One region of the Serratia grimesii genome, then DNA from elsewhere that is predicted to be linked to it. Evidence: riboswitches for the same ligand, from Rfam matches in the RefSeq annotation. Region 1 holds a riboswitch; each other region holds the start of a gene.
What was found. A riboswitch is a leader RNA that binds a small molecule or an ion and turns the genes downstream of it on or off. The one in region 1 is predicted to bind thiamine pyrophosphate.
Positions count from the first base shown of each region.

Region 1 (10,465 bases):
TGACCAATCTATTTGAGAAACAACACCCGGACATCAAAGTCAGTATGGTGCGCCTTTCCGCAGGTGAAGCCTATGCGCGTATTCGTACCGAAGCCCGCAACCCACGCACCGATATTTGGTGGGCAGGCACGGGCGATCCCCATATGCAGGCCGCCGACGAAGGGTTAACCCAGCCGTATAAATCTCCACTGCTTGATCAACAGCACGACTGGGCGCGCAAACAGGCTGAAAGCGCTGGCTACCGTACCGTCGGTGTCTACGCCGGGGCGCTGGGTTGGGGTTACAACACCAAGCTATTGGCAGAGAAAAAACTCAAAGTACCTGCCTGCTGGAGCGATTTGCTGGATCCGGCCTTTAAAGGCGAGATCCAGATGGCCAACCCAAATTCGTCCGGCACCGCCTACAACACCCTCGCCACATTGGTGCAAATCATGGGGGAAGAACCGGCCTTCGATTATCTGAAAAAACTCAACGCCAATATCTCACAGTACACCAAATCTGGCTCTGCGCCGGTGAAAGCAGCGGCACGTGGCGAAACGACCGTCGGCATCGTTTTTATGCATGACGCCGTCGCAATGCAGGTGGATGGGTTCCCAATCAAAGCGGTCGCGCCTTGCGAAGGTACCGGATTTGAAATTGGCTCCATGTCTATCGTCAAAGGCGCGCGTAACCTCAATGAGGCCAAGGTGTGGTACGACTGGGCACTCGGTGCTGACGCTCAGTCACACATGAAAGATGCCAAATCCTTCCAGTTACCCTCGAACCGTAACGCGGCCATTTCCGAATACGCGCCACGCTTTGAGAACATCAAACTGATCGATTACGACTTTAAAACCTACGGTGCGACAGAGAAACGTAAGGCACTGCTCAGCCGTTGGGATAAAGAGATCGGCGCCAGCGCCCAATAATTCACGTCCTTTTCCTCACGCATGTTATGCGCTCTGCGATAAACCGGGCGAGGCAACACTCGCCCGTGCAAGCAGGGTGAAGGAAATATAAACACTCGAGGTTACGATGAATGCTCAAAACCGCCGCCTTGACGGGGCTCTTGTGCTGGGCGCATTGGCTTTGCTGCTACTGCCCTGGTACAGCCTGGAGGCCGGGTTCTTTGACTTTGGCTGGCTAAGTACGCTGTGGCAGGATCAAGCAAGCGCACCGGCACTGTGGCAAATTCTGGTGTTTCAGCGCCCCTGGCTGACAATCGCTTTACTGATGCTAGTGGTTTGCGCACTGGCGCGCTTGCTGCACGTTAGCCGCTTACGCTCACAGCTCCTGATGTGTGCCAGTGCCGTCGGCGTTGTTTTTCTTTTATTTGAAGGCCATGCCATCGGCTACAGCGGTTGGAATTGGCAATGGAGCGAGCATCTGTTTGGCGCGCTCAGCGACGGTCAACCGGCGTTTGGCGCGGGCGCTATTTTGCTGATCACCACGTTTCTGTTGCTGTTCTCTTTTGCACTTGCCGAACGCGGTGTACTGAAAGGTGATGCCTTTGTGGTGGCTGCCATTGTGCTGCTGGTCGCGCTGGTCACCACCTTTGTGCTTTACCCGGTGTTGAGCATGTTTGTCGCTTCCGTACAGGACGTAGACGGTTCATTTAAACCCGATGGCCTGATCGCCAATATGCAAGACCCGGCGATTTGGAGCCTCAGTTGTCTGAAAGGCGGCAGCTGTGGCACCGCCTGGCGAACGCTGACGTTGGCGCTGATGACAGCCAGCGGTTCTACGCTTCTCGGTCTGGCTTTTGCGCTGGCTGCTACACGCACGCCGTTGCCGTTTAAGAAAGGTCTACGCTTACTCACCGTCCTGCCAATCATCACGCCGCCGTTTGTGATTGGCCTGGCGCTAATGCTGTTGTTTGGCCGCGCCGGCGTCGTCACCGAACTGCTTGCCAGCCTGTTTGGCATTGAGCCAGGTCGTTGGCTGTACGGGCTGACCGGTATCTGGATTGCCCAGGTTCTTTCCTTCACTCCGATCGCCTTCCTGGTACTGATTGGCGTGGTAGAAGGTGTCAGCCCCTCACTGGAAGAGGCTTCACAGACGCTGCGTGCGAACCGCTGGCGCACCTTCCGTTATGTTTCGCTGCCGCTGATGGCACCCGGTTTGGCCAACGCCTTCCTGATCAGCTTTATCGAAAGCATGGCGGACTTTGGTAATCCGATGGTGCTTGGCGGCAGCCATGGCGTGCTGTCGACCGAGATCTTCTTCTCGGTGGTGGGTGCGCAGAACGATCCGAGCCGTGCCGCGGTTCTGGCAATCATCCTGCTGTGCTTTACCCTCAGCGCCTTTATCCTGCAACGCCTGTGGCTGGCCGGGAAAAGCTTCGCTACCGTGACCGGCAAAGGCGATTCGGGCATGCACTGTGGGCTGCCGCGTGGATTGCGTTATGGCGTGTACGCATTGGTCATTCCTTGGGGTCTGTTCACGCTGGTCATCTACGGCATGATCCTGATCGGCGGTTTCGTCCAGTCATGGGGACTCGACAGCAGCCTGACGCTGGGCCATTACGCCCGTGCCTTTGGCTTCCAGTGGAATGGTGGTCAGATAGTCTGGACCGGTGTTGCCTGGAACTCGTTCTGGACTACGCTGGAGATCGCGTTGATCGCCGCACCACTCACGGCCATCGTTGGCCTGCTCACTGCGTGGTTAATTGTGCGGCAGAAGTTTGCCGGTCGCCAAACCTTTGAGTTTTTATTGATGCTCAGCTTTGCCATTCCCGGCACGGTCATCGGTGTCAGTTACATCATGGCTTACAACCTGCCACCGCTGGAGATCACCGGCACCGCGCTGATTCTGGTCGCCTGTTTTGTGTTCCGTAATATGCCGGTTGGTGTGCGCGGTGGCATTGCCGCCATGAGCCAACTGGATCGTAGCCTGGATGAAGCGTCACTGACGCTACGCGCCAGCAGTTTCCGCACCCTGCGTAAAGTCATACTGCCACTGTTGAAACCGGCGATCAGCGCAGCGCTGGTGTATGCCTTTGTGCGTGCAATTACCTCCATCAGTGCGGTGATTTTCCTGGTTAGCGCCCAGTACAACATGGCCACTTCCTACATCGTTGGATTGGTCGAAAACGGGGAATACGGTGTAGCTATCGCCTACTCCTCCGTGCTTATCGTCGTGATGTTGGCGGTAATCCTCACCTTCCAGTTGCTGGTCGGCGAACGTCGCCTGCGCCGCGCAATCCGTATTGCCACACCGCCGGTGACGCCTCCACCGGCTCTACATCAGGAGAATGCCGTATGACTGCCATTTGTTCCGGCTCGGTGGTGTTTGAGAACGTCACCAAACAGTTTGCCGATTTCACCGCCGTACCCGGCCTGTCACTCACCGTCGAACCGGGCACACTGGTGACATTGCTCGGCCCGTCTGGCTGTGGCAAAACCACTACCCTGCGCTTGCTGGCAGGCCTGGAGCACCCAACCTCTGGCCGTATTCTGATTGGCGGCAAGGACGTCACGCATCTGCCCGCCAACGAACGCGACGTCGCGATGGTGTTCCAATCCTACGCATTATTCCCGCATATGAACGCGCTGGACAACGTCATGTACGGTTTACTCGCCAGCGGCCTGCCGCGTAAAGAGGCACAGGACCGCGCACGCGAGGGGTTGAAACTGGTTGGCCTGGAAAACATGGGCCAACGTCTCCCCGCAGAGCTCTCTGGTGGACAACAGCAGCGCATTGCCGTAGCGCGTGCGCTGGTATTGGAACCGCAGGTGTTACTGCTCGATGAGCCATTATCCAACCTTGACGAACGCCTGCGTCGCCGTGTTCGCACCGAAATCCGTGATTTGCAGCAACGCCTCGGTTTCACTGCGGTATACGTGACCCATGATCAAGAAGAAGCTTTAGCGGTCTCCGATAAGATTATCGTCATGAAAGAAGGGCATATTGCCCAACAGGGCGCGCCTCAGGAGCTTTATCATTCACCAGCATCCGTGTTTATCGCTGACTTTATGGGCGAAGCCAATATCCTGCCCTGTGATATTGAACGCGTCGAGGATGGTGAGGCGCTAATCACCCTCGGCAACCGTCAGTATCGGGTTCCGGGTGCCAAAGCACGCCCCGGCACGGCGCAACTGTCGGTACGCCCGCAATTTATTACTCTGCAGCCGGAGCAAGCTGGCGCATTAAACGGGGAAATAACCCATAGCACCTGGCTCGGGGACCATATCGAATATGAAGTGAAAACCGATCTCGGTGCGCTATTCATTGTCGATGTACAGATGGAGCGCCAACTGGCGCCAGCCACACGCGTGGCCGTTGATTTCAAATCTCAGGGGCTGGCACTGATAGCTCAGTGAACCTCAAAACGTTAAGGATCAAACATGAATGAGCCCATTTCCCAGCGTCTGTCGCTGGCCGAACAGGCGGCGCGTGCCGCCGGCACCAAAGCGCTGGACTATTTTAACCGCCGTGAAAGCCTGGTGATTGAAACCAAACGTGATGCACAGGACGTGGTATCCATTGCCGACCGAGAAGTTGAACTGTTGATCCGTGAACAGATCGCCAGTCAGTTCCCGGACGACGGTTTTTTGGGGGAGGAGTTTGGCTTGCAACCCGGTGACTCAGGTTACACCTGGGTGGTGGATCCCATCGATGGCACCAGCCCGTTTGTTAACGGCATGCCAAACTGGTGCGTGTCCATCGCCGTGATTCACCACGGTGAGCCGGTGATCGGTGTGATCGTCGCACCCTGCCAGCAAGAATGTTTTATCGCGGCACGCGGCGCGGGGGCGACGCTCAATGGCAAACCGCTGCGGGTCGATCCAAAACGTACGATGCAAAACCACGTCACCGGTTTTGGCGCTAACAGCTATGTCACACCGGAACGCGTCGGTGAGATCGCCGCCGGTATCACCGCGGCGGGCGGCAATTTCTTCCGTAATGGGTCGGGTGCCATGATGCTGGCTTGGGTTGCAGCCGGACGTTTGGTGGGTTACTACGAACCCTATATGCATGCCTGGGACTGTCTGGCGGGTTACTGTCTGGTCAACGAAGCCGGTGGCTGGACGCATCCGTTCAATACCGACGGGGAACATCTACTGCGTGGCGGGCCGGTGCTGGCCGTCGCGCCAGGGGCCAAACAAGATTTAATGCATATCGCACAACTGTAATTCAGACGGCTCACAAATCTGTTTAGAGTTAAACCGGTGGGGTCGAGCCTGTTCGACCCGATTTAACCCATTGATTATGTTATAGGGCGCAGTATGCAGCGCCCTTATTCTTAGAACCTACAACCCGCGTTTTTCCATCAACACAGCCAGATCAACCAAACGGTTAGAGAAGCCCCATTCGTTGTCGTACCAGGCCAGAACCTTGACCAGATTCCCACCAATAACCAACGTAGAAAGCCCATCAATAATGGATGAACGTGGGTCGCCTTTATAATCGCTCGATACCAAAGGCTCATCGCTGTAACCCAGAATATCCTTGAGTGGGCCCGACTGCGCCGCCTGACGGAACGCGGCGTTGATCTCTTCAGCCGTCACGTCACGTTTCAACGTCACCGTTAAGTCAACGATAGACACTACGGGCACCGGCACACGTAACGAATAACCGGTTAAACGCCCGTCCAATGCCGGGATCACCTTGCCAAGGGCTTTGGCGGCACCGCTGGAGTAAGGCACTATCGACTCCGCTGCGGCGCGAGCGCCACGTAAGTCTTTTTCCGGTTGGTCATGCAATGCCTGGCTGTTGGTGTAGGCATGGGTGGTATTCATCAGACCATATTCAATACCGAAGGCCTGATGCAGGACCTGAGCCGCGGGCGCCAGGCCGTTAGTGGTGCAACTGCCGTTGCTGACCACACGGTGCTTCGCCGGATCGTACAGATCCTGATTAACGCCCATCACTATCGTAATATCGTCGTCTTTGCCCGGAGCCGAGATAATCACTCGCTTGGCCCCGCCTTTCGTGATGTGCACTTCGGCCTTGGCTTTGTCAGTGAAGAACCCCGTCGCTTCGATAACGACGTCAACGCCCACGCTTTTCCATGGGATAGCGGCCGGATCTCTTTCGGAGAAAACATGAATCGGCCGACCATCGAGCAGTAGCTGGTTTTCACCGGCTTCAACATTGGCTGCCAATGTGCCCGACAACGAGTCGTATTTCAGCAGATGCGCCAAGGTTTTGCTGTCGGTTAAATCGTTGATCGCCACTATCTCAAAGTCACTGCGCCCCAACGCAGCACGCAACACATTTCTGCCGATTCTGCCGAATCCATTAATGCCTACTTTGACCATGATCTACTCCTTCGTTATTGGCTCTGCTGCCAATGTAGGTCGAAGGCGTTATGACGTAAATGACGTTTATAGATCAATTTACGCCAACATGCGTGAATGGAAACGTTCGCGATACTCGGTAGGTGTCAGTTGTAAATGTCGTTCAAAAACGCGCCGCAGATTGAGACCATTACCAAACCCGCAGTTCATGGCGATTTGCTCAATACCTTCAGCACTCTGTTCCAAACGTTGCCGGGCCAGATACAGGCGCCCTTCTTCAACAAATTTAGCGGGTGAAATGCCCGTCTCACGCGTGAAAACGCGGGTAAAGTTTCGCGGGCTCATCGCGACCCGCTCTGCCAGTTTTTCTACACCGAGATCGCTGGACAGGTTTTCCAGGATCCAGGACTGGAGATCGCGGATCGGGCCAGGGTTTTTAGCCTGATTCAACGGATAACGACTGAACTGCGCCTGACCGCCAGGCCGACGCAGGAACATCACCAGGTCTTGCGCCACTTCGCGTGCCTGAACAAAACCGTAATCGTCTTCCACCAGCGCCAGGGTGAGATCGAACCCGGAACTGACACCGCCGGAGGTCCAGACAGAGCCATCCTGAACATACAGCGGCCCATTTTCGACGTGTATTTTGGGGAAGCGGGCCTGCAACGTTTCCAGCAGTCGCCAATGGGTGGTTGCCCGGCGTCCATCGAGTAAACCAGCCTCTGCAAGTAGCAAAGCGCCACCGCATACCGACGCAATACGTCGCGCTTTAGGTGCGGCGCGGCGCAGCCAATCGACCACATAAGCACTTTCTTCCGCGGTCGCCCCTTTTCCCGTCACGATGATGGTGTCGCGCTCCTGATCAGGATCGAGATCCGAGAGACGATGATCGGCGAGCAGATTCAATCCAGACAAACCGTGCACCACCCGATGGGGTTGTGTGGTGGCCAGCGACATTTGATAAAGCGGCGCGTCATGGGGCCTCAAGCGGTTGGCCTGCATCAGGATGTCAGCGATTCCCGCCGACTCGAACAACATGCCCCCTTCGGGGACGATAATCAGAAATGTATGCATGTCCTTAAAATACAAATTGAGCAAAATAAGTCAAGAATGTGCTATCCGCAGAGGCACGTTAATTTGCTGCCCCTGCTTTGAATTTCAGAGAAGCCCACCACAGGCAGTTCAGGCGGGCTCGTCGTCATCGAACTATCAGCGCCAACCCAGCGCCGGGGCGACATGCGTCAAGATCGATTCAATCACATGGGCGTTATAGTCAACGCCCAATTGGTTTGGCACGGTCAACAGCAAGGTGTCCGCTTCGGCAATGGCTTCGTCCTGCGCCAGTTGTTTGATCAACAGCTCTGGCTCAGCGGCATAACTGCGGCCGAATATGGCTCGGGTCTGCTGATCGATATACCCCACCTGATCGCCTTCCTGACCGCTATTGCCGAAATAACTGCGATCCTGCGAATTCATCAATGCAAAGATACTGCGGCTGACCGACACACGGGGTTCGCGCTGATGCCCTGCTGCTTTCCAGGCTTCACGGTACTCGCGAATTTGCTTGGCCTGCTGCACGTGAAACGGCTCGCCCGTCTCGTCATTTTTTAACGTCGAGCTTTGCAGGTTCATCCCCAATTTCGCCGCCCAGACTGCTGTGGCGTTCGAGCTGGCCCCCCACCAGATACGATCCCTCAAGCCTGCGGAGAAAGGCTCAACACGCAACAGTCCCGGCGGGTTGGGGAACATCGGCTGTGGGTTCGGTTCGGCAAAACCTTCACCACGCAGCGCATCGAGTAACACCTCGGTATGGCGACGGGCCATATCGGCTTCGGTCTCGCCTTCGGCGGGCGTATAGCCAAAGTAACGCCAGCCCTCAATGACCTGCTCGGGAGAACCGCGGCTAATGCCAAGCTGCAAGCGTCCACCAGAAATCAGATCAGCAGCACCGGCGTCTTCGACCATATAAAGTGGGTTTTCATAGCGCATATCGATCACACCGGTGCCGATCTCAATACGTTGAGTTTTTGCGCCAATGGCAGCCAACAGCGGGAACGGCGAGCCTAGCTGACGCGCAAAGTGATGCACGCGGAAGTAAGCCCCATCCGCCCCCAATTCTTCTGCCGCGACAGCGAGATCGATGGATTGCAGCAACGCATCCGCAGCAGAACGGGTACCCGACTGTGACGAAGGCGTCCAGTGACCAAACGAGAGAAATCCAATTTTCTTCATAGGAGTAGCCCTTAGATTCAATTATGACCGGATTACAGTGACAAAAATGCCCCCGCTCAGGCCAGAAAAATTGTGTGCGATCGCACTAAACGAACCGTTTTGAGCTAACGAAAGACGCCCTTATTGCAGCCCAACTCGACCGCCCGATCGTTGTAATCAAAAAGTAAATATCGTATAACAGGCTCCTCCGAGGGGTGTCCTGTTACGGGCTGAGATGGCACAAGCCGAACCCTTTGAACCTGATCTGGGTCATGCCAGCGAAGGGACGGGTCGGCAATAACACCATCAGTCATTGCCTGTTCATACCTCAGCGCGCCCGGATCTCCACACACTTTTGGAGGTCCCATGTTTACCCCTCAATTTGATAATGGTCTTTACGGACGGCTGCGCCAGCAGGCCGGTAGCCACTGGCAGGACTATGTCGCACACCCTTTTATTCAGCAACTGGCTGCCGGCACACTACCTGAGCCCGCATTCCGCCGCTATCTGACCCAGGATTACCTGTTCCTGATCCACTTTGCCCGCGCCTATGCGCTGCTGGTCAGCAAACTGCGGACCCTGCCGGAGATGCGTGCGGCCACCGCCTCCCTCAACGCCATTGTCGCCGAACTGCCTTTGCATCTGGCCTATTGCGCAGACTGGGGGCTGAGCGAACCAGACATTGCCGCCGAACCTGAGGCCGCAGAAACCCTCAACTACACCCGCTATGTACTCGATATCGGCCACGCCGGTGATGCGCTTGATCTGCTCGCCGCGCTGATGCCCTGCGTCGCCGGTTATGCCGAAATTGGTTTGCGGCTGCTGGGCGACCCTGCCACGGTAATGCAAGGCAACCCTTATGCCTCATGGATCCGTAACTATGGTGATCCTGCCTATCTGTCCGGGGTGCAGGCCGCACTCGATCTACTGGAAAACGTTAGTCACCAGCGTGGAGCTGAAAGCCGACTGGCCGAACTGTCGACCATCTTCACCACTGCGACCCGGCTGGAGTCTGCCTTCTGGCAAATGGGGTTGAATGCCAAATGAGTAGCGGTAACGCTCAGTATGACGGCGTGCGACCGGGTATTCAGGTGCGGGATTTGACTCTGCGCTTTGGCCCGCAAGTAATTTTCGACCGGCTAAATTTCGATATCGCAGGCGGCAGTTTTGTCGCCTTGCTCGGCGCAAGCGGTGCAGGGAAAACCAGCTTACTGAAGATCATTGCCGGGTTGGCGAAACCCACGTCCGGCACGGTCACAGGCAGCGATGGCCTGCCGATCCCCGGACGCATCGCCTACATGGGGCAAAAAGATTTGCTCTATCCGTGGCTAACCATTGCTCAAAACATTAGCCTCGGCGCACGGCTACGGGGTGAAAAAGTCGACCGTTCCTGGGCAGAACATCTGCTGGAACGCGTAGGTCTGAGCGGGTATGGCAGTGCCTTGCCGGCGGCCTTGTCCGGTGGGATGCGCCAACGCGCAGCCATCGCCCGCACCTTGTATGAGCGCCAACCGATCGTATTGATGGATGAACCTTTCTCGGCGCTGGACACCATTACCCGCGCAAAAATCCAGCAGCTTGCCGCCGAGCTGCTGGCACAACATACCGTGTTACTGATTACCCACGATCCCATGGAGGCCTGCCGCCTTAGTCACCGCTTGCTGGTCTTGTCACGCTATCCCGCCGGCATTGACGACAGCCATGTCATTGAGGGCCTGCCGCCACGTGCACCGGACGATCCCCAACTGCTGAAAAGCCAGAGCGAGCTGCTGCTGCAACTGGTGAGGGCAGCCGAATGAAACCTATGGTGGAAAGCCGCCTGTCACGAATGCGCCGCAGCCTGACAGTATTTGTCGGCCTGTTATTGCTATGGGGATGGGCCACCTTGGGTGATATACCCGCCTTCCTGTTGCCTTCACCGTCTGCGGTCGCGCAGGCGCTTTGGAATGACCGGGCTTATCTCGCTTATCACACGCTGATTACGGCCTCAGAAATAGCCTGCGGCCTGCTGGCAGGGGTGTTGCTGGGGGCCG
Region 1 is NZ_LT883155.1:3,296,692-3,307,156, forward strand. It holds gene SGBXF1_RS15610 (ABC transporter substrate-binding protein) at 1-908, shown strand, start outside; gene SGBXF1_RS15615 (ABC transporter permease) at 1,015-3,243, shown strand; gene SGBXF1_RS15620 (ABC transporter ATP-binding protein) at 3,240-4,301, shown strand; gene SGBXF1_RS15625 (inositol monophosphatase family protein) at 4,326-5,114, shown strand; gene gap (type I glyceraldehyde-3-phosphate dehydrogenase) at 5,232-6,242, opposite strand; gene SGBXF1_RS15635 (GlxA family transcriptional regulator) at 6,321-7,295, opposite strand; gene SGBXF1_RS15640 (LLM class flavin-dependent oxidoreductase) at 7,431-8,453, opposite strand; TPP riboswitch at 8,634-8,736, shown strand; gene tenA (thiaminase II) at 8,799-9,479, shown strand; gene SGBXF1_RS15650 (ABC transporter ATP-binding protein) at 9,476-10,231, shown strand; gene SGBXF1_RS15655 (ABC transporter permease) at 10,228-10,465, shown strand, end outside.

Region 2 (10,465 bases), 2.1 Mb from region 1:
CAGTGCGAATTGACGTTTCACTGATGGCGATGGCGTGCTCTAGCGTCTCCCCGCTGAGTCGCGAATGGATCAGTTCCCCTAATGCGATACAGGCGTCAATCGCCGGGTAAACGCCGTAAAGATCGTAATCTTCTGCCGAGGGGATCGCCTCTTCCAACTTCTCCAGTTGGCTGTCAAAGTTAACCTTGGCGTCCTTGACCACCAGCGTTTCCCACACCAAATCCAGAATGCGACGGTAAATTGCCGGATCGCCGAACTCGGTTTGCAGGCAGAACATCTGGTAATTCGGGTACATACGCTCGCACAAACTGGCCATAAAGGTCAAATGTTGCCAGCTTTCAAGCTTTTCCAGACGTAAATGAATCGGGTTACGTAGCATTATTCACTCTCTTACGCGTTATCTGCGCCGCAGTGTACCCGAAATCGGTCATTGCGACATCTCTGGATGCTGCTGCAACCAGCGCTGGAAGGCCGGTCGGCGCGAGGCAATGGCATCAGCCCAGCGAGTGGGTTCCGGCAAACGGTAACCCGCCATACAACGTTGTACCCAGGCCAGTGCGCTGTCGGCCCCAACGCGGTGACCAGTGGAGATAAACAGCGGGTTACAGCGTGCTTTACTGCGCCACACCCAACCCAGCTGCTCACCTTTGTCTTCCAGGGGTGACAGCGAACCAGCCTCGACACCCAACGGCGCGAATTTACCGCACAGGCGCTTTTTGGCCACACCAATGGTCGGCACATTGACCAATAGGCCGAAATGGCTGGCCACACCCAAGCGGCGCGGATGCGAGATCCCATGGCCGTCGACAAAAACCAGGTCAGGCTTCTGGTGCAGTTGCTCCCAGGCTGCAAGCAACGCAGGGTATTCACGGAACGATAAAAAACCAGGGATATAGGGCATGGTGGTGGCAACACGGGCCACTTGGTATTCAACCAACTCCAGCGACGGATAGCGCAGGATGGCGATGGCGGCACGGGTCACCGCCCCCTCCAGCTCAAAGCCCACGTCGGCACCGGCGATAAAAGCTGGCGGATCGACCAAAAAATCATCCTGGCGAATGACTTCTGATGCGCGCTGTAGTTGCTCTGCACGCAGGATTTGAGTATCAATCACATCAGATCCTTAGCGATGGTATTTCCCTGATTGCGCGTGGACGGCTTCAACGAATGCACCAGCGTTTTCCGGTGGCACGTCTAAGTGAATACCGTGGCCTAAATTGAACACATGCCCTTCACCGTGGCCAAAGCCCGCCAGAATGGTTTCGACTTCCTGACCAATACGCTCAGGCGATGCATACAGCATGGAAGGATCCATATTGCCCTGCAGCGCCACTTTATCCCCTACGCGACGGCGTGCATCAGCGATGTCTGTCGTCCAGTCGAGGCCGAGCGCGTCACAACCGGTTGCCGCCATGGCTTCCAACCACTGACCACCGCCTTTGGTGAACAGCGTGACCGGTACACGCCGGCCATCATTTTCACGCAGCAGGCCGTCGACAATTTTATGCATGTAGTGCAGCGAGAACTCCCGGTAGTCACGCCCCGTCAGCACGCCGCCCCAGGTATCGAATACCATCACAGACTGCGCACCAGCTTTAATTTGAGCGTTGAGATACAAAATGACACTGTCAGCCAGCTTATCGAGCAGCAAATGTAGCGTGGCTGGCTCGGCGTACATCATTTTTTTCAGCTTGGTAAAGGCCTTGCTGCTACCGCCTTCCACCATATACGTTGCCAATGTCCACGGGCTGCCTGAGAAACCGATCAGCGGTACTTCACCTTTCAACTCACGACGGATAGTGCGCACTGCATTCATCACATAACCCAGTTCCACTTCCGGATCGAACGCTGGCAGCTTATCCACATCGGCACGGCTGGTGATAGGAGAGGAGAAACGTGGGCCTTCACCTGCTTCAAAATACAACCCGAGCCCCATAGCGTCTGGGATGGTGAGGATGTCGGAGAACAGAATGGCAGCATCTAATGGGAAACGACGCAGTGGCTGCAACGTAACCTCACAGGCCAGTTCCGCATTCTTGCACAGCGACATGAAATCACCGGCCTCGGCGCGGGTGGCTTTGTACTCCGGCAAATAACGACCGGCCTGACGCATCATCCATACGGGGGTCACATCCACTGGCTGACGCATCAGCGCGCGCAGGTAACGATCGTTCTTCAACTCATTCATTATGGGCTCCCTTATTCATCTGCCGGTATTGTAGCGATTTATTGCTCACGGCATAAGGCTACGGTGTCCTCTATCAAACGGCGCGCCACGGTGCCAGGCGGTGGCAATAGTGGCAACTGATCATAGCGGTACCAGCCGGCATTCAGCAGCTCTTTGGGATCGTGACGGATCTCACCCCGGTGGTAATCGGCCATAAAGGCCATCATCAGCGAATGCGGGAACGGCCAAGGTTGCGAGGTGACATAACGCAGGTTTTTGATTTCAATGTTACTTTCCTCCATTACCTCACGCGCTGCCGCCTGTTCCAGCGTTTCGCCAACCTCAACAAAACCGGCCAGTACGGTATGAATACCACCGCGATGACGCACATGTTGGGCCAACAAGATCTCATCATCGCGCCGAATGGCGACAATCACGCAAGGTGCTATTTGCGGGTAGTAACGCTCCCGGCAATGGCTGCACAGACAGGCGCTCTCGGTACGGCTGAGATGCATCTCATGACCGCAATAACCACAGTAGCGATGAGAACGATAAAACTCGGCCAGTTGCACACCGCGTCCGGCGAGTTGAAACAACCCGCGATCGACTTCAAGCAGTTGGCGTACCGAGCCCATTTCCTGTGGCATCGCATGGCGGACCAACCAGACCGGCAACCCTTCCCATTCGCCAATAGTACGAGCCATTCTTCCCTGCAAGGAGAATGATGCGGCCAAACCACACGGTAATTCACCGTTCGGTAACCAAAGTTTGCTTTCATGGCTGACGATCCACCAGCCATTTTCATTACCCGTTAATGCAAGTTCCATATCGTTGTTGCACAACCTCAGCTTCACTGGCACTCTACAAATCGGCCTTGTTACATTTTAATAACTTACTGTTACGTTTTATTACTTACGGAGTCAAACATGCTCAACCGTTTGGAAAGCCTGACTCAGCGCGTTGGTGGTAGTAATGAATTAGTTGATCAATGGCTTCAGGCCCGCAAGCAACTGCTGGTCGCTTATTGCACCCTCGTTGGTATCAAACCGAACAAAGAAAAGCATACGCCGCTGAATGAAAAAGCGCTGGAGAACTTCTGCCATAATCTGGTGGATTATCTCTCTGCCGGCCATTTTCATATCTATGACAGAATTATCAAACAAGTGGAAGGCGCATCCAGTCCGAAAATGTCTCTGGCAGTTAATATCTACCCCAAGCTTTGGGCGAATACCGAGCAGATCATGGCATTCCATGATCGCTATACCGAAGTAGATATTGATCAGGATGTGTGTCTGGAATTCCATCAGGCGTTGTCAGATATCGGTGAAACGCTGGCAGCACGTTTTACCCTGGAAGATAAGTTGATCCAACTGGCTGCGGAAGCCTGGCAGCAAGCCCAGCCGGACGCAACGTTGGATCAGGCCCGTTAAAATTTTGTAGTGTTTTTTATTATCCCTCCTATACTGGGGGGCATCTTGTCGGAGTGCCTAGCGCCTGATTTGTTCATCAAATTGGCCAGGCTGAGACCGTTAATTCGGGATCCGCGGAACCTGATCGGGTTAATACCCGCGAAGGGAACAAGAGTAATCTATCGCCACAGGCAGGTGCCCAAATTTGGGACAATCCCGCCCTGCTGGCCAGCATCATTACTCCCTCCGAGCTCCAGACAAGCAACTTTCCCAACCCAACACACTGGTAGGAACTTGCTATGTCTAACGTTAAAAAACCCCGTGCCCGTAAAGAGCAACGCGAAGAAGCCCAACAGTTTATTGATACTCTACAGGGCGTTTCATTTCCCAACTCACGCCGTATTTATTTGCAGGGCTCACGTAGCGATCTGCAGGTACCGATGCGTGAAATTCAGCTCAGCCCGACGCTGATTGGTGGCGACAAAGACAATCCGCAGTACGAACAGAACGAAGCTATTCCGGTGTATGACACCGCAGGCCCTTACGGCGATCCGCAGTCTGAACTCAACGTACACACCGGCCTGGCGAAGCTACGCGCCGGTTGGATCACCGAACGCGGTGATACCGAAGCACTCAAAAACGTGAGTTCAGGTTTCACTCAGCAGCGCTTGGCGGATGAAGGTCTGGATCACCTGCGTTTTGAACACCTCCCGCTGCCCCGTAAGGCGCAACCTGGCAAATGTGTCACCCAGTTGCACTACGCACGTGCCGGTACTGTCACACCCGAAATGGAGTTTATCGCCATCCGCGAAAATATGGGCCGCGAACGTATCCGCGGCGAAGTATTACGCCACCAGCATCCAGGACAAAGCTGGGGCGCCAACCTGCCGGAAAACATCACACCGGAATTCGTCCGCCAGGAAGTGGCCGCAGGTCGCGCCATCATTCCTGCCAATATTAATCACCCTGAATCCGAACCGATGATCATCGGCCGTAACTTCCTGGTGAAAGTGAACGCCAACATCGGCAACTCGGCAGTAACCTCTTCGATCGAGGAAGAAGTCGAGAAACTGGTGTGGTCTACCCGCTGGGGTGCGGACACCGTGATGGATTTATCCACCGGTCGTTATATCCACGAAACTCGCGAATGGATCTTACGTAATAGCCCGGTGCCGATTGGCACGGTGCCCATCTATCAGGCACTGGAAAAGGTGAACGGCGTGGCGGAAAACCTCACCTGGGAAATGTTCCGCGATACGCTGCTGGAACAGGCAGAACAAGGGGTTGACTACTTCACCATTCACGCCGGTGTACTGCTGCGTTACGTGCCGATGACCGCTAAACGCCTGACCGGCATCGTCTCTCGCGGCGGTTCGATCATGGCTAAGTGGTGCCTGTCCCATCATCAGGAAAACTTCTTGTATCAGCACTTCCGCGAAATCTGTGAGATTTGCGCCGCCTATGACGTTTCTCTCTCCCTCGGCGACGGTCTGCGGCCGGGTTCGATTCAGGACGCCAACGACGAGGCGCAGTTCGCCGAACTGCACACCCTGGGTGAGCTGACCAAAATTGCCTGGGAATATGACGTGCAGGTGATGATCGAAGGCCCCGGCCACGTGCCAATGCAGATGATCCGCCGCAACATGACCGAAGAGTTGGAACACTGCCACGAAGCACCGTTTTACACCCTCGGCCCTCTGACCACCGATATTGCCCCAGGCTATGACCATTTCACCTCCGGTATTGGGGCCGCCATGATTGGCTGGTTCGGCTGTGCCATGCTCTGCTACGTGACGCCAAAGGAACACCTCGGCCTGCCGAACAAAGAAGACGTCAAACAGGGACTGATCACCTACAAGATTGCCGCCCACGCTGCTGATCTGGCCAAAGGCCATCCCGGTGCGCAGATCCGCGATAACGCCATGTCAAAAGCACGCTTCGAATTTCGCTGGGAAGATCAGTTCAACCTGGCACTCGATCCAGCTACCGCACGTGCTTATCACGATGAAACCCTACCGCAGGAATCCGGCAAAATCGCCCATTTTTGTTCCATGTGTGGGCCCAAATTCTGCTCGATGAAAATCTCGCAGGAAGTGCGTGACTATGCCGCAGCCCAGGAAGCCGCCAAACCAGTAGAAGTGCAGATAACCGGTATGGAGAAAATGTCGGCCGAGTTCCGCTCACGCGGTAGTGAGCTATACCACAGCGCCAGTAATCTGCAGGAGGAACTTCGCAATGACTGATATCAACACACCTTTCCCCGCCACGCCGCACAAGTTGGGGTTATACCCTGTCGTCGACAGCGTTGAATGGATTGCCCGTCTATTGGAAGCCGGTGTCACCACGATTCAACTGCGGATTAAGGATTTGCCGGATGAGCAGGTCGAAGAGGATATCGCCACAGCCATTGCCCTCGGTAAACGGTATAACGCACGGTTGTTCATCAATGACTACTGGCAGTTGGCGATTAAACACGGTGCCTATGGCGTTCATCTCGGTCAGGAAGATCTGGATACCACCGATCTGGCAGCTATTCACCGCGCCGGATTGCGTTTGGGCGTTTCCACCCACGACGATGCCGAACTGGCCCGCGCCATTGCGGTGAAACCTTCCTATATCGCGCTGGGGCATATTTTTCCGACGCAAACCAAAGATATGCCTTCCGCCCCACAGGGTCTGGTGGAGTTAAAGCGCCATGTCGCCGGGTTGAGTGACTACCCAACGGTAGCGATCGGCGGGATCAGTATCGATCGCGTAGCAGCCGTACTGGATTGTGGCGTTGGCAGCGTGGCCGTCGTCAGCGCAATTACTCAGGCCGCAGACTGGCGTGCCGCCACCGCCCAACTGCTGCAGTTGATCGAAGGCAAGGAGTAGCGCCATGTTGAACGATCAAGAGTTTCTGCGTTACAGCCGCCAATTGCTGCTGGAAGACATTGGCCCAGCCGGCCAGGAGAAACTAAAAGGTTCGACGGCACTGATTGTCGGGTTAGGGGGATTAGGCTCCCCCGCCTCACTCTATTTAGCGGCAGCCGGTGTTGGTACCTTGCTGCTGGCCGATGACGACAGGCTGCACGTCACCAATTTGCAGCGTCAAATCCTCTATCGCAGCCCCGACGTTTCCCAAAGCAAAGCCGCTCTGGCAAAGCACCAGCTACAGGCGCTGAACCCGATGGTCGAATCCATCGCGCTGGAACAGCGTTTGCAGGGGGAGGTGTTACAGCGTGCCGTACAACGCGCTGATTTAATTTTGGATTGTAGCGATAACATGGAAACCCGCCATGCGGTGAATGCCGCCTGCATCAAAGCCGGCAAGCCGCTGATCAGTGGCAGTGCAGTAGGTTTCAGCGGCCAATTGTTGGTGATTGAGCCACCCTATGCCCAGGGTTGCTATGCCTGCTTGTATCCAGAGCAAACGGAACCCCAACGCAACTGCCGAACCGCTGGCGTACTCGGTCCGGTAGTTGGCGTCATTGGGACGCTGCAAGCACTGGAGGCGATCAAAATGCTAGCGGGCATGCCTTCGTCACTCAGCGGAAAACTGCGGTTATTCGACGGTAAACAACAAAGCTGGAGCACCTTGCAACTTAGCCTGGCTAGCACCTGCGCGGTGTGCGGAGGGACAGCATGAAAATCAGGCTAAATGACCAGCCATTGGAATTGGCGCAGCCACTGAGCGTCGACGCTCTACTCGAGCAGTTGGAACGCCACCAGCCAGGTACTGCACTGGCTATCAACCAAACCATCATCCCGCGTGCAGACTGGGTTAACCACTTGGTGCAAGACGGTGATGACATCCTGCTGTTTCAGGCCATCGCTGGAGGCTGACATGTTAAAAATCGCCGATACCACTTTTACTTCACGCCTATTTACCGGGACCGGAAAATTCGCCACCCCTACGCTGATGCTGGACGCCCTGCAAGCCTCCGGTTCCCAGCTAGTGACCATGGCAATGAAGCGTGTTGATCTACGCGGTGGCAATGACGCCATTCTGGCGCCGCTACAGCAACTGGGTGTTCGCCTGCTGCCGAATACCTCCGGCGCAAAAACTGCCGCAGAAGCTGTGTTTGCCGCCCGACTGGCACGTGAAGCCCTTGGCACACATTGGGTGAAACTAGAAATTCACCCCGATGTGAAATACCTGCTGCCGGATCCAATTGAAACCCTGAAAGCAGCGGAAACGTTGGTGAAAGACGGCTTTGTCGTGCTGCCTTACTGCGGCGCTGATCCGGTGTTATGCAAACGTCTCGAAGAAGCAGGTTGTGCGGCAGTAATGCCGCTCGGCGCGCCAATCGGTTCCAACCGTGGTTTGCGCACCCGCGACTTCCTGGAGATCATTATCGAGCAGGCCAAAGTGCCGGTGGTGGTGGATGCCGGTATCGGTGCGCCAAGCCATGCGTTAGAAGCGATGGAGCTGGGTGCCGATGCCGTGCTGGTCAATACCGCTATCGCCGTAGCACACGAGCCAGTGCAGATGGCTCGGGCATTCCGTCTGGCACTGGAAGCAGGTGAACTGGCGCGTCAGGCCGGTTTGGGCGGTAGCCAACACAATGCAATAGCCTCCAGCCCATTGACTGCTTTTCTCAGTCAGACTGGGGAGACGTTGTGATGGCAGATGACTTCAGTCTCCGCTGGCAGCAATTGGATTGGGACGATATAACTTTACGTATCAACAGCAAAACCGTGCGCGACGTGGAGCATGCGTTGAATGTGGACAAGCTGACACGCGAAGATTTTATGGCATTGATCTCCCCCGCTGCTGCGAATTATCTGGAACCGCTCGCGCAGCGTGCGCAGCAGATGACGCGTCAACGTTTTGGCAATGTGGTCAGCTTCTATGTACCGCTGTACCTGTCCAACCTATGCGCCAACGACTGCACCTACTGCGGCTTTTCGATGAGCAATCGCATCAAGCGTAAAACCCTGGATGCTGCCGAGATCGAACGCGAGTGTCTGGCGATTAAGGCGCTGGGTTTCGAGCATTTGCTGTTAGTGACCGGCGAGCACCAAACAAAAGTGGGCATGGATTATTTTCGCCAGCATATTCCAGCGATCCGGCGCCATTTCAGCTCGCTGATGATGGAAGTGCAGCCGCTGGCGCAAGAAGAGTATGCCGACTTGAAAGCACTGGGGTTGGATGGCGTGTTGGTGTATCAGGAAACCTATCATCCCACCACTTATCTGCAGCACCACCTCCGTGGGCAGAAGCAGGACTTTCATTGGCGGCTGGCCACGCCGGATCGCCTGGGGCAGGCCGGGATCGATAAGATCGGTCTCGGTGCACTGATCGGGCTGTCCAATAGTTGGCGTACCGACTGCTATATGCTGGCTGAACACCTGTTCTACCTGCAGCAAACCTACTGGCAAAGTCGCTACTCGATCTCGTTCCCGCGCCTGCGGCCCTGTGCCGGCGGTATCGAACCGGCGTCGATCATGAGTGAACCGCAATTAGTGCAGCTAATCTGTGCCTTCCGGCTGTTCGCCCCCGACGTAGAGCTGTCTTTGTCGACACGTGAGTCACCGTTCTTCCGCGATCATATGATCCCGGTGGCAATCAACAGTGTCAGTGCCGGATCCAAAACCCAGCCTGGCGGATATGCCGACGACGTGCCACCGGAGCTGGAACAGTTTGAACCCCACGATGGCCGTACCCCGCAGCAGGTGGCACAAGCCATCAGTGACGCCGGCTTACAGCCGGTGTGGAAAGACTGGGACGGATATTTGGGGCGAAGCCCGCAATAAGCTGTAACACCTATGACATTGTGGGAAAAGTGATGGAAGCGCTACTCAGAAGCTGTCGACATCGCTGGCAAGGCAAATCAGCCCCGCTATAGTGTCGCTGCTGGCTGCCAAACCCGGTGCCAGCCGGAGCCGTCACCTTCCCGGCGGCTTCGCCTTACCCTTACCCGGATCACGTCGGATTACCCTCCCGCGTGACTCCGGGACCTCTAACATGACTCCCCTCACATATTTTTAGCGCAGGCGAGCGCATTGTCGCTCAGGGCACTTCACAAGCAGTGATTTTGGGACGAGAAGGCGTGGTGGCACCGGATGTAGTGGTCGCCATCGTTCTTTTTAAGATAGAAATAATCAACGCCCGCATAGAGCGGCGCACTAAACAGAGACATCAGAAATAATACTGTCAGTCCTCTGATTTTCATTACTTATCATCTTTACGCTTAACCAGTTCCGCCTGACCAAATTCATCCTTGCCAATGGCAACCCAACCGCGCCGCAGATAAAACACCTCAGCCCTGGAACCTGGATCGGTAGTGAGATGGATTTCTTCAGCTCCATTATCAAACAACCATGCCGTTACAGCGTTCAGTAAGGCGGAGCCTATACCTTTCGACTGATATTCCGGCTTAACAAACAGCCCACCGATCAAAGGTTCTGGAATAAAGAGGCCAAAACCGACGCCGGCGTAATCTTCACCATATTTGCAAATCCAGCCACCGCCCTGATTGATATCATCCAGCGCCTGGGTTCTCTGAAGGTATTGGATCTGGTGAGGATGAAGTGGATTTTCTTCGACAGAAAATCTGATTTCATACAGGTAAGGCAAGTGTTTTGGGACAAGTTTTTCGAAGGTGAGCAGGCTGTCCATATCTGTACAATCCGTGGTTGGCATAGCACACAGGCGATTTTAGCCATTATCTCGGGTTTCTTCATAGTAGCAAAGAATGCCTCTGAGGGAGCCGGCAAAAAAAAACCGCCCCCGAAGGAGCGGTTTATCTGGCAAGGTCACGGAATACCGGAACCTATGGTGCATTCAACGATTAATCGTTGTTGCCGCCACCCAAGCCTGCGTTCAGCAGTTCAGCCAGGTTAGCCGTTGCTTCTTCCGCGCTCACCTGCGGAACAACTGGTGCTTCACCCTGTGCTTTACGAC
Region 2 is NZ_LT883155.1:336,008-346,472, reverse strand. It holds gene SGBXF1_RS01555 (YjaG family protein) at 1-379, opposite strand, end outside; gene nfi (deoxyribonuclease V) at 428-1,114, opposite strand; gene hemE (uroporphyrinogen decarboxylase) at 1,124-2,188, opposite strand; gene nudC (NAD(+) diphosphatase) at 2,227-2,994, opposite strand; gene SGBXF1_RS01535 (Rsd/AlgQ family anti-sigma factor) at 3,094-3,597, shown strand; TPP riboswitch at 3,637-3,761, shown strand; gene thiC (phosphomethylpyrimidine synthase ThiC) at 3,876-5,819, shown strand; gene thiE (thiamine phosphate synthase) at 5,812-6,450, shown strand; gene SGBXF1_RS01520 (HesA/MoeB/ThiF family protein) at 6,455-7,204, shown strand; gene thiS (sulfur carrier protein ThiS) at 7,201-7,401, shown strand; gene SGBXF1_RS01510 (thiazole synthase) at 7,403-8,182, shown strand; gene thiH (2-iminoacetate synthase ThiH) at 8,182-9,315, shown strand; gene SGBXF1_RS01500 (GNAT family N-acetyltransferase) at 9,734-10,180, opposite strand; gene rpoC (DNA-directed RNA polymerase subunit beta') at 10,353-10,465, opposite strand, start outside.
Region 2: it holds a riboswitch for thiamine pyrophosphate, as region 1 does, so the genes downstream of both, thiC (phosphomethylpyrimidine synthase ThiC) here and tenA (thiaminase II) in region 1, are expected to answer to the same signal.

Region 3 (10,465 bases), 2.5 Mb from region 1:
AAGGTAAACGCAGCAATGACCGTTTGAGCCAATGGTTGTCGCCACTGCGGCTACGGATAGCCTGCGTGCTGAGTTGGATCCTGGCGATCGGCACCTTTTATTACCTGTCCCAACAGCCGCTGATGCCGGTTTACCGGCATTTACTTTGGAAGGTGCTGGCAGGGCAGTAACAAGAGGGTATTCACTTCAGACTGCTGACCAAGCCAATTATTAGGGAGAGCGTGCCGAAGGGGGCGTAGCGGCTTGTCCTCCGACCAATTTACCGGGAGCAAATTGGAACGACTTTCAGTCGGCCCATAGGGTGGGACACATGGACGTGTCCCATAATGGCCATTCGGTGCGCTAGGCCCGGGTATCTCGGGTCCAAAGACAACTTTGTCATCAAACTCGGGGGCGTAACGCCCCTCTGTACATTACTGGAAGAATGCCTCCAACTGTTCGAATACCCGCACGTCTTCGCTGTGGCGCTTTACCTGCAACACATCTTCGAGTTTTTCCACTTGGCTTATCATCTGCATCAGTCGTTGATCGTCCGCTACCAATAGCCAGATGCGGCTCTGTTTACCGTCTTTCAGCGGTAGACACAGAATGCCTTCCACGTTAAAGGCACGGCGGGCGAACAGACCGCACACATGCGACATCACGCCGGGATGGTTACGTACCGTCAGCTCCAGGATTACCTGCGGGTTATTGTATTGTTCTGACATGGCTTATTCTCCAATCATGTCGATGTTAGCGGCACCCGGCGGCACCATCGGGAAGACTTTTTCATTGATATCGATCAGCGCGTGGATCAGACAAGGGCCCGGGCGTTGGATCGCTTCTGCGAGAGCGGCTTGCGGATCTTCAGCGGCGTTCAAATCGCAGGTGTCCAACCCGAAACCGGCGGCAATCTTGATAAAGTCGGTACGCTTGGGATAGGCGGCGGCAAAAATACGCTGCTGATAAAACAGGGTTTGCTGCTGATGTACCAGTCCCAACGCCTGATTGTTCATCAGGATAATTTTCACATCCAGATCATGCTCAACGGCGGTGGCCATTTCCTGAATGTTCATCATCAGGCTGCCGTCACCGGAGAAGCACAGCACCTTGCGCTGCGGTTCGGCCAGGGCTGCGCCTATCGCTGCCGGCAGACCGAAGCCCATGGTGCCCAATCCGCCGGAGGTCAGCCACTGGCGCGGACGACTCAGCGGGTAGGCCTGCGCCACCCACATTTGATGCTGGCCCACGTCGGTGGTGATAATGGCGCTTTCATCCACGCAGCGCGCAGCAGCCAGCACCAGCCCATAGTGGCTCAGTGGATCTTCGGCATCCGGCATGCTGAACGGGAACTCGCGCTTCAGGCCGTTGACGGTGTCCAGCCATTCGCTGCGCGGCTGCGCCTCAATCTGTGGTAACAGCTGTTGCAATACCTGGCCAACGTCGGCATGAATGGCAATGTTGGCCTGCTTCACCTTGCCCAGTTCGGCACGGTCAATATCCACATGAATAATGGCGGCGTTCGGGCAGAACTGTTCGGTTTTGCCAATCGCCCGATCGTCAAAGCGGGCGCCCAGTACGATCAGCAGATCGGCCTCTTGCAGAATAAAGTTGGTGCTGCGTGCTGCATGCATCCCCAGCATGCCCAGCGACAGCGGGTGTTGCACCGGCATCGCACCCAACGCCATCAGCGTCATGGTGGTCGGCAGGTTGGCGCGTTCCGCCAGCTCAATCGCCTGTTGGTAAGCATTGGCGCAGATGATGCCACCACCCAGATACAGTACCGGGCGTTTGGCCTGGTTGATCATCGCAGCGGCCTGGGTTACGTCAGAGGCCTCAAAGGCCGGTGCCGCATCGGGAATGGCGATCGGCGGCAGTTCATCCAAATCGATCACCGCAGTTTGTACATCTTTAGGCACGTCGATCCATACAGGACCAGGACGACCGGATTCTGCAATCCGAAATGCATCACAGATCACTTGCGGCAGTTCGCGGATATCGCGTACCAAATGGTTGTGCTTGGTGATAGGAATCGAGATGCCGTAGGTATCTACTTCCTGGAAGGCGTCGGTGCCGATCATTGAGGAAGGCACTTGGCCGGTGATGCATACCAGCGGGATGGAATCGAGCTTGGCGTCAGCGATAGCGGTGACCAGATTGGTTGCGCCCGGTCCGCTGGAAGCGATACATACCGCCGCCTTGCCATTGGCACGCGCCATGCCTTGTGCCATAAAGCCCGCGCCCTGTTCGTGGCGTGCCAGTACGTGATGAATGCGGGTGCTTTGGCTCAGTGCGTCATACAGCGGCAGTGCAGCGCCGCCGGGAATGCCGGCAACGGTGGTGATGCCCTGACGTTCCAGCAGATGAACGATCAGCTGTGCGCCGGTGAAGCGGTTGCCTTGCTGTGGCGTGCCCGAAATTGCCATGTTCCTATCCTTTCTCAAGGCCGGTTCGCTTTTCTGGGCAGGGGGCTGAAACTAAAAACCCCGCCCGGTTTGCGCCGGCGGGGTTTGGGAATCGATGCGTTGATTCGGACCCTACGGCGCATTGCCGACGACCACCACCACACGCACGACGACCATCACCGCGGCTGGTAGCGCGGTAACTAGTAGGGTCGAAGTCAGCGAGGATGCGATCACAGGGAACCTTATCATCAGTAAAAAAAGTCAGGATTTTATAAAACCACAGGCGCAAAATTCGCACAACAGGTTTATTTGCGCAGCATAAAAAACGCGCTGCGGATCACGCTTTGTGTGAAATGCCGAGCACTCTGGCTTCTGGTGCGCTGCCGTCCAGCAGCGCCTGCGTTGGACCGTCGTAAAAAATGCGGCCATCGACCACCAGCAAGGTGCGTGGCGCAATACGTGCAGCATCATCCAGGTTGTGAGAGACCATCAGCAATGTCAGGTTGCGCTGGTCGCAAACTTCTTGCAGTAGCTGCAACATTTCATTGCGCAGTGCTGGGTCGAGTGCTGAAAAAGGCTCGTCGAGCAACAGGATTGGCTGTTGCCTGATCAGACAGCGGGCCAAGGCTGCACGCTGTCGCTGCCCCCCGGATAGCTGTGACGGCAGGCGCAGTACATGTTCTTCCAATCCGACTTGTCGCGCGATTTGTGCCAACTGTTGCTTCTGTTCTTCGTTCAGCCGCAATCCGGGATCCAAACCTAATCCGATGTTTTGCGCCACCGTCAGATGGGCGAACAGGTTATTTTCCTGAAACAGCATCGAGACAGGGCGTTTAGCCGGTGGCGTTGTGGTGTGGTCGCTGCCATCTAGCCGCAGTTTACCGCTGGTGGCTGACAGGAACCCGGCAATCAGGCTAAGAAGCGTACTTTTGCCCGCCCCGCTGGGGCCAAGCACCGCGACACGTTCGCCTGGTTCAATGCGTAGATCAAAGCGCATTGGCAGGTGTTCATACAGGTAGGTCAGTTTTTCAAGATCTATCATGGTGGCCCGGTAAACGTTCGATCAGGGTAAACAGCAGGAAGCACAACAGTAGCAGCAACAGTGCGGTGACCGCGCCGTCATTACTGCGATAGGCACCAATCTGCTGATACAGGTAAAAAGGCAGGGTGCGGAAGTGCTCGTTGCCAAACAGGGCCACCACACCGAAATCGCCAATCGACAGTACGCAGGCGAAGGCCAGCGCCTGGGCCAGTGGGCGGCGCAATGCTTTTAGTTCGATAAGCCGCAGTCGCTGCCAGCCGTGGATATCCAGCGACAGGCACAGCGGGTTATAGCGTTCGGCCAGGTCACGCATCGGGTTTTCCAGCACTTTCAGCGCGTAGGGCACCGCCATCAGTGCATTGGTGAGGATCACCAGCGCATACGGCGACTGCGGCAGCCCCACGGTATCGCTTAACAACAAGAAGAAGCCGGTCGCCAGCACGATACCCGGCATTGCCAGGATCACCATACCGCTCAGCTCAAGTCGCTGGCCCCAGCGCAGCCGCTGTTGCAACTTCAGCTCACGGCTGCTCCACAGCAGCATCATGGTCAGTACCACGCACAGCGCACCGGCACCGAGAGCAATACGTAACGAGGTGAATAACGCCTGCCACAGCACCTGTTGTTGCAGTACGCTGACCAGGCTTTGGTTGGCACCGTCGGCAATGACGGCCAATAGCGGGGGCAGCAGCAGTAGCAGCGCGGCGGCAATCAGCAAAAAATCACTCACGCGGCGCCACAAGCTGTCTTCCGGATTGCGCCAGATGTGGGCATGGGTACTGCCCACGGGCAGCGCCTGACTCAAGCGCTGGCTGAGCACCACCAGCCCCAGGCAGCAGGCCAGTTGGATCAGAGCCAGCAGTGCAGCGCGGCTGAGATCGTAGTCATAGCTGAGCGCCTGGTAGATCGCCAGTTCGATGGTGGTGGCCTGCGGCCCGCCGCCCAGTGACAACACGGTGGCGAAGCTGGCAAAGCACAGCATAAAGATCAGCGCGCCGCTCGGCAGGATCTGGCGACGCAGTGCTGGCCACTCAACGAAGCGGAATTGCTGCCAGCCGCTCATGCCAAGCTGGGCCGCTAATTGGCGTTGTTCGACCGGAATATTTTCCAGTGCCTGCAGCAGCAAGCGAGTCGCTAACGGCAGATTGAAGAACATGTGTGCCAACAGGATGCCCTGCAAACCGTAAGGGGAGAAACTGTAGTTAATGCCGAGCCAACCGCATATTGCAGCCAGCCAGCCTTGTCGGCCATAAACACTGAGCAGGCCGAACACCGCCACCAGTACCGGCAGCACCAGCGTCATGGCGCACAGCCGCAGCAGTAACTGGCGGCCGGGGAAACGGCGACGGAACAGTGCGCGTGCCAACAGGATCGCGGGCAGCACCGAGATCAGCGCCGACAACAACGCCTGCCAGAAGGTGAAACGCACCACATGCCACAGGTAGCTGTCCTGCCACAGACCCCGCCAGTCGCTTTCGGGCGCGTGTCGCCACAGCGAACCCATCGCCAGTACGGCGACGGTCAGGATCAGACCGGAAGCCAGCAGCCCCGGCCATAACCAGCGTGGGATCAGTGGCTGACGGCGGTTTGCCATGCCCGGATCCAGTTGCCGCGTTGTTTAGCCACGTCTTCAGCGCTGTATTGTAGCGCTGTCTGCGGTACGGTCATTTGCTCAAAACCTGCCGGTAGTTGGGTTTTGATCACCGGGTACATCCAGTTACCGGTAGGAATAGTGTTCTGGAACGCTGGAGTCACCATAAATTGCATAAAGCGCTCGGCCAGTGCCGGTTGTTTGCTGGCCTTGAGTTTGCCCGCCACTTCGACTTGCAGATAATGACCTTCGCTAAAGTTGGCAGCGGCGTAGCTGTCTTTCTTCTCTTCAATCAGATGATAGGCCGGAGAGGTGGTGTAGCTGAGTACCAGATCGCCTTCACCTTTCAGGAACAGACCGTAGGCTTCACTCCAGCCCTTGGTCACGGTGACGGTTTTCTTCGCCAGTTTCTGCCAAGCTTCGGGGGCTTTGTCACCATAAACTTTCTGCATCCACAGCAGCAGCCCCAGGCCCGGCGTGCTGGTGCGAGGATCTTCGTAAATCACTTTCCAATTTTGGTCGCTGTCGACCAGTTCTTTCAGGCTTGTGGGGGGATTTTTCAGTTTTTCTTTATTGTAAACAAAGGCAAAGTAGCCGTAGTCGTAAGGCACGAAGGTTTTATCCTGCCAGCCGCCGGGGACGCTTAACTGAGCGCTGTCGACGTTGCTTGGTGCGAATAAACCGGTTTGCTGCGCGGCCTGTAACAGGTTGTTGTCCAACCCCAGAACCACGTCGGCGGCACTGTTTTTGCCTTCCATACGTAGACGGTTAAGCAGTGATACGCCATCTTCCAGTGCCACGAATTTCAGCTCACAGTCGCACTGGGCCTCAAAGGCCTTTTTGACTGCCGGACCAGGGCCCCAGTCTGCAGCGAAGGAATCATAGGTGTAGACCGTCAGCGTGGGTTTGGCGAACACCGGCGCGGCGCTCAGCAACAATAATAAGGGCAGACTTTTTTTGACCACTTTGCACTCCTGAACATTTAGGGGGCAAGGGTATCTGAGGGGGCGAGTGGCGGCTGCCGGTTCGCTAGGCTCAAATCCCTCCGCCGGTATTGACCGGATCAGGTTCGACGGGTTTATTCTCAGCAAAATCGGCACGCCGCATTTTTGCACCCCGTTGAGACGGCGCCATTGTAAAGACTAACGGGCGTCGGTGAAAGGCGCTTATGCTTCCGGCGGCGCAAACCACGCGGATTTAAAATCAAACCAGCCGAGGGTGTTCATCCGCACACCGCGCATACTGCGTTGACCATGCAATTGCAACCAGTGGTGGAACAGCGGGTGTAGCTGATGGCTGCTGACCAGACGTCGGCCAAAATCGGCCAGCGGTAAGGTATTGGCGCGCCACAACGTCGCATCTTCAGCGAGATCTTCATTCATGCAGTGCTGCATTAGCGGCAACTCATACAGCGTGGCGAACAGCGAGAATTCCAGCGGCAGATAGAAGTTAGCGCTGCCTAGCCACACATCGCTGATCGCATCGCCTTTATGCCAGGTATCGTAATCGACGATCTGAATCTTCAGCTTGATACCCTGTTGCACCAGCAAGGGTTCGATCGCCTGTTGAATGGCGTGGAATTCCGAGTGTTCGCTGTAGAAGGTCAGTGTCAGTTCGGTTAACCCAGACGGCTTGGATTGTAGTGCCAGCGCACGGTTATGGTGCCAGCGCGGCAGAATGCCATAGGCGGGAGACCAATAGCGTTGATAGACTGGCCCGGCGTTGCTCAGCAGTGAAATCGGGTTGATCAACTCACACAGCCAACTGCGAATGGCCGGATCCGCCGCCAATGAGGAGCGCTGATCAAACAGCAGGAAATAGCAGCCTTCTTCCAACCGGCTTTCCAGTTCATTTTTGCCAGTGTCGTCCGCCTGCAACTGGACGCCGGAGTGCACCAGTTCTTCGGTCACTTCCGGCAGCACCCAGATGTTCACCTCATCGATCAGTGCGCGGTAACCAAAGTAATCGTCGAAGGCGTGAATTTTCATCTGGCTGCGGTGGTTGCGTACCACACTGTACGGTCCGGTTCCTATTGGATGGCGTGAGAACTCCGGCAGACTCTGCCACTCACGTGGGAGGATCATGGCGTGCACAGAACCCAGCAACCAGGGTAGCCAGTAGTCGGGGCTGAGCAGGTGCACGTCAATCACGTATGGCGTCGGCGAGATCACGCGCTCGATATGGGAAAACAGGGGCTGTGGCATCAAGCGACTGAGCGTACTGATGACATCCTCCATTTCCAGCTCGCGGCCATGATGAAAATGAATCGCCGGACGCAGATAAAAACGCCAATGCAGCGGTGTTAAAGCTTGCCAATGATGCGCGAGGTCTGATTCCAGTTCCCCGTTTTCCTCATTTATGCGCGTCAGTCCGCTGAAAATCTGCCGTGCCAAATGGGTTTCCGAACGTCGTAACGCTGAACCGGGCAACAGGTTGTACAACTGGCGATAGTAGAGCACGCGCAGAATGTGTTTGCCCTGACGAAAGCTGCGGCCCAGTTGGGACAGCAGCATCTGCCGCACCACATTTTTATCGCCGACCAGTTGCACCAGTTGATCAATACGGTCTTGCTCCAACAATTCTTCCGCACGCTGCTGCTGCAATGCCAGGCCAGTGTAGTGGAAGGTGAGCCGCGAACGTTTACCACGCCCCGATTCCGCTTGCCAGGTCAGCCAGCCTTGCTGCTGCATGGCTCCAAGTAACGAACGCACGTGACGACGTGAGCAGGTGAGCACTTCGGCCAGCTCTTGCAGCGTGGTATCGGTCGGCTCGCCATGGCAGCGTTGCCACAGACGAATGAACTGCTGTTGCAATCTGGAGGTGGACATAAAAGAGGAACGCTCCGGTATCAACCCATCAATTTATCTTTCCCTATATTACGCCGATAATTTTCCTCAATGAAAGGGGGAGGGCGACAGATGAAAGTTTTCTTGTCAAAACAGTTCTATCAACGGTATTTCAGCGCGGTACGCCGCCAGCATGCCGATTGGCTGGGGCTGGTGCCTGAACAGGCGCGGCTGGATATGCTGGCTCACCTGACCCAATGGGACATCCATAAGATGGCGGACAAGGAATATCGCGAGCATCTTTGATGCGACAACTGAGTTAGGCCACTGCGCTTTGAGCAGCAACATCGCGGCTTGAAAGGCGAAGGGCACAAGAGTTTCTGAGTAATGGTGCTGTTTCACCAGCCAGTGGGGTCATACCCACTGGTTTTTTTATCACCAGCCGCGGTGATGTTCTTGCAATTTATCTGCCGTAGCCTAAGGTTCTCTCTTCCGCATTAGGGCCAGGGACGACAATATGAAACGTCTGTACGGGTTACCACGCCGCTTTAATCCCATTTTTGCCGCTTTCCTGCTGATTGCGTTTCTTTCTGGCATTGCCGGAGCGTTATTGGCCCCGACGCTGAGCCTCTTCCTTACGACTGAAGTTAAGGTACGGCCACTGTGGGTTGGTCTGTTTTACACCGTTAATGCCATTGTCGGTATTGCCGTCAGTTTTCTGTTGGCCAAGCGTTCGGATACGCATGGCGACCGGCGTAAGTTGATTCTGGTGTGTTGTATTATGGCGATCGGCAACTGTCTGTTGTTTGCCTTCAACCGTGACTATTTGACGCTGATCACCGCCGGTGTGCTGTTGTCGGCGATTGCCAATACCGCGATGCCGCAAATTTTCGCGCTGGCGCGAGAATATGCTGACAGCTCGGCGCGTGAAGTAGTGATGTTCAGTTCGGTGATGCGTGCACAACTGTCGCTGGCATGGGTAATTGGCCCGCCGCTGTCGTTTACGTTGGCGCTGACCTACGGATTTACCGTGATGTTTGTAATTGCGGCGACAACCTTTGCTGTCTGTGCGTTACTGGTGTGGTTTACCTTGCCATCGGTGCCGCGTGCTGGGCAGGAAGTTCAGGACAATGTACTTACCAATACGGCTTCGGCGCCTATTGCACCCGCCAGTGCCTGGCGTAACCGTGATGTACGGCGCTTGTTTATCGCCTCGATGCTGATGTGGACGTGCAATACGATGTATATCATCGATATGCCGCTCTATATTACCGCGGATTTGGGGCTGCCGGAGAATCTGGCGGGCCTGCTGATGGGCACTGCGGCGGGGTTGGAAATTCCTGCAATGCTGCTGGCCGGCTATTACGTCAAACGGTTCGGTAAGCGCAACATGATGTTGTTTGCTGTGGTGGCGGGTATTTTGTTTTATGCCGGGTTGGTGATGTTTAAATTCAAGCTGGCTCTGATGGTGTTACAGCTGTTCAACGCCATATTTATCGGCATTATCGCCGGTATCGGCATGCTTTATTTCCAGGACCTGATGCCGGGACGTCCGGGGGCTGCGACGACGCTGTTTACCAATAGTATTTCTACCGGTGTGATTCTGGCGGGGGTACTGCAGGGGGCATTGGTGGAAAACCTGGGCCATTATGCGGTGTATTGGTTCGCGACCATCCTGGCAGTAGCGGCGTTATGGATGAGTGCTCGCGTGCGGGAAGTGTGAGTTTTAACATCAGCAACATTGACGCATGTCATTGAGAACATTACGCCAACCCTCCAAGCTAAAGGGAACACGGAGCGTGACTGCTACGCTCCCGCCCATCTTGCTGCTGAGATGCCGATCCGTTTAGAAAAGTGGGTATGTTATGGATAAACTAACACCGCTCAAGCCTGTTCCTTCCCTGTTTGCCCTCGCTGCGACTTTGCTAATTTGGTTTGTGATCCCTGTGCCTGCTGGGGTAGAGCCCAATGCCTGGCATTTACTGGCGCTGTTTATCGGCACTATTATCGCCATTATCGGCAAAGCGATGCCCATTGGTGCCGTTTCGGTGGTGGCTATTGCGCTGGTAGCAGTGACCGGTGTTACCAACCCGGGTAACCCAGGCGCGGCGCTGAATGATGCGCTGAGCGGATTTTCCAACCAATTGATTTGGCTAATTGGTTTCTCGATCATGATCTCTCTTAGCCTGAACAAAACCGGGTTAGGGGCGCGCATTGGCTATTACTTTATTTCGCTATTCGGCAAAAAGACACTGGGGATCGCCTATGCATTAACGCTGGCGGAGACCACGTTGGCACCGGTAACGCCAAGCAATACTGCCCGTGGCGGCGGGATTATCCACCCGATCATGAGATCGATCGCCGATAGCTTTGGCTCCAAACCCGAGTTGAATACTTCCGGTAAGATTGGGCGCTATTTGTCACTGGTGAATTACAATATCAACCCCATCACTTCTGCGATGTTTATCACTGCTACGGCACCTAACCCATTGATCGTCAGTTTGATTGCCAAAGGTACCCATGGCAACTTTGAGCTTACTTGGTCAATGTGGGCTGTTGCAGCTCTGGTGCCAGGCTTGTGCTCGCTCATCGTTATGCCGCTGGTCATTTATCTGTTGTATCCGCCGGAAGTAAAAAGTACCCCGGATGCACCACGTTTCGC
Region 3 is NZ_LT883155.1:720,673-731,137, forward strand. It holds gene SGBXF1_RS03340 (DedA family protein) at 1-170, shown strand, start outside; gene ilvN (acetolactate synthase small subunit) at 414-707, opposite strand; gene ilvB (acetolactate synthase large subunit) at 711-2,405, opposite strand; gene ivbL (ilvB operon leader peptide IvbL) at 2,517-2,633, opposite strand; gene thiQ (thiamine ABC transporter ATP-binding protein ThiQ) at 2,722-3,426, opposite strand; gene thiP (thiamine/thiamine pyrophosphate ABC transporter permease ThiP) at 3,413-5,020, opposite strand; gene thiB (thiamine ABC transporter substrate binding subunit) at 4,996-5,982, opposite strand; TPP riboswitch at 6,040-6,146, opposite strand; gene sgrR (HTH-type transcriptional regulator SgrR) at 6,184-7,845, opposite strand; gene sgrT (glucose uptake inhibitor SgrT) at 7,936-8,109, shown strand; gene SGBXF1_RS03385 (sugar efflux transporter) at 8,321-9,526, shown strand; gene SGBXF1_RS03390 (DASS family sodium-coupled anion symporter) at 9,669-10,465, shown strand, end outside.
Region 3: it holds a riboswitch for thiamine pyrophosphate, as region 1 does, so the genes downstream of both, thiB (thiamine ABC transporter substrate binding subunit) here and tenA (thiaminase II) in region 1, are expected to answer to the same signal.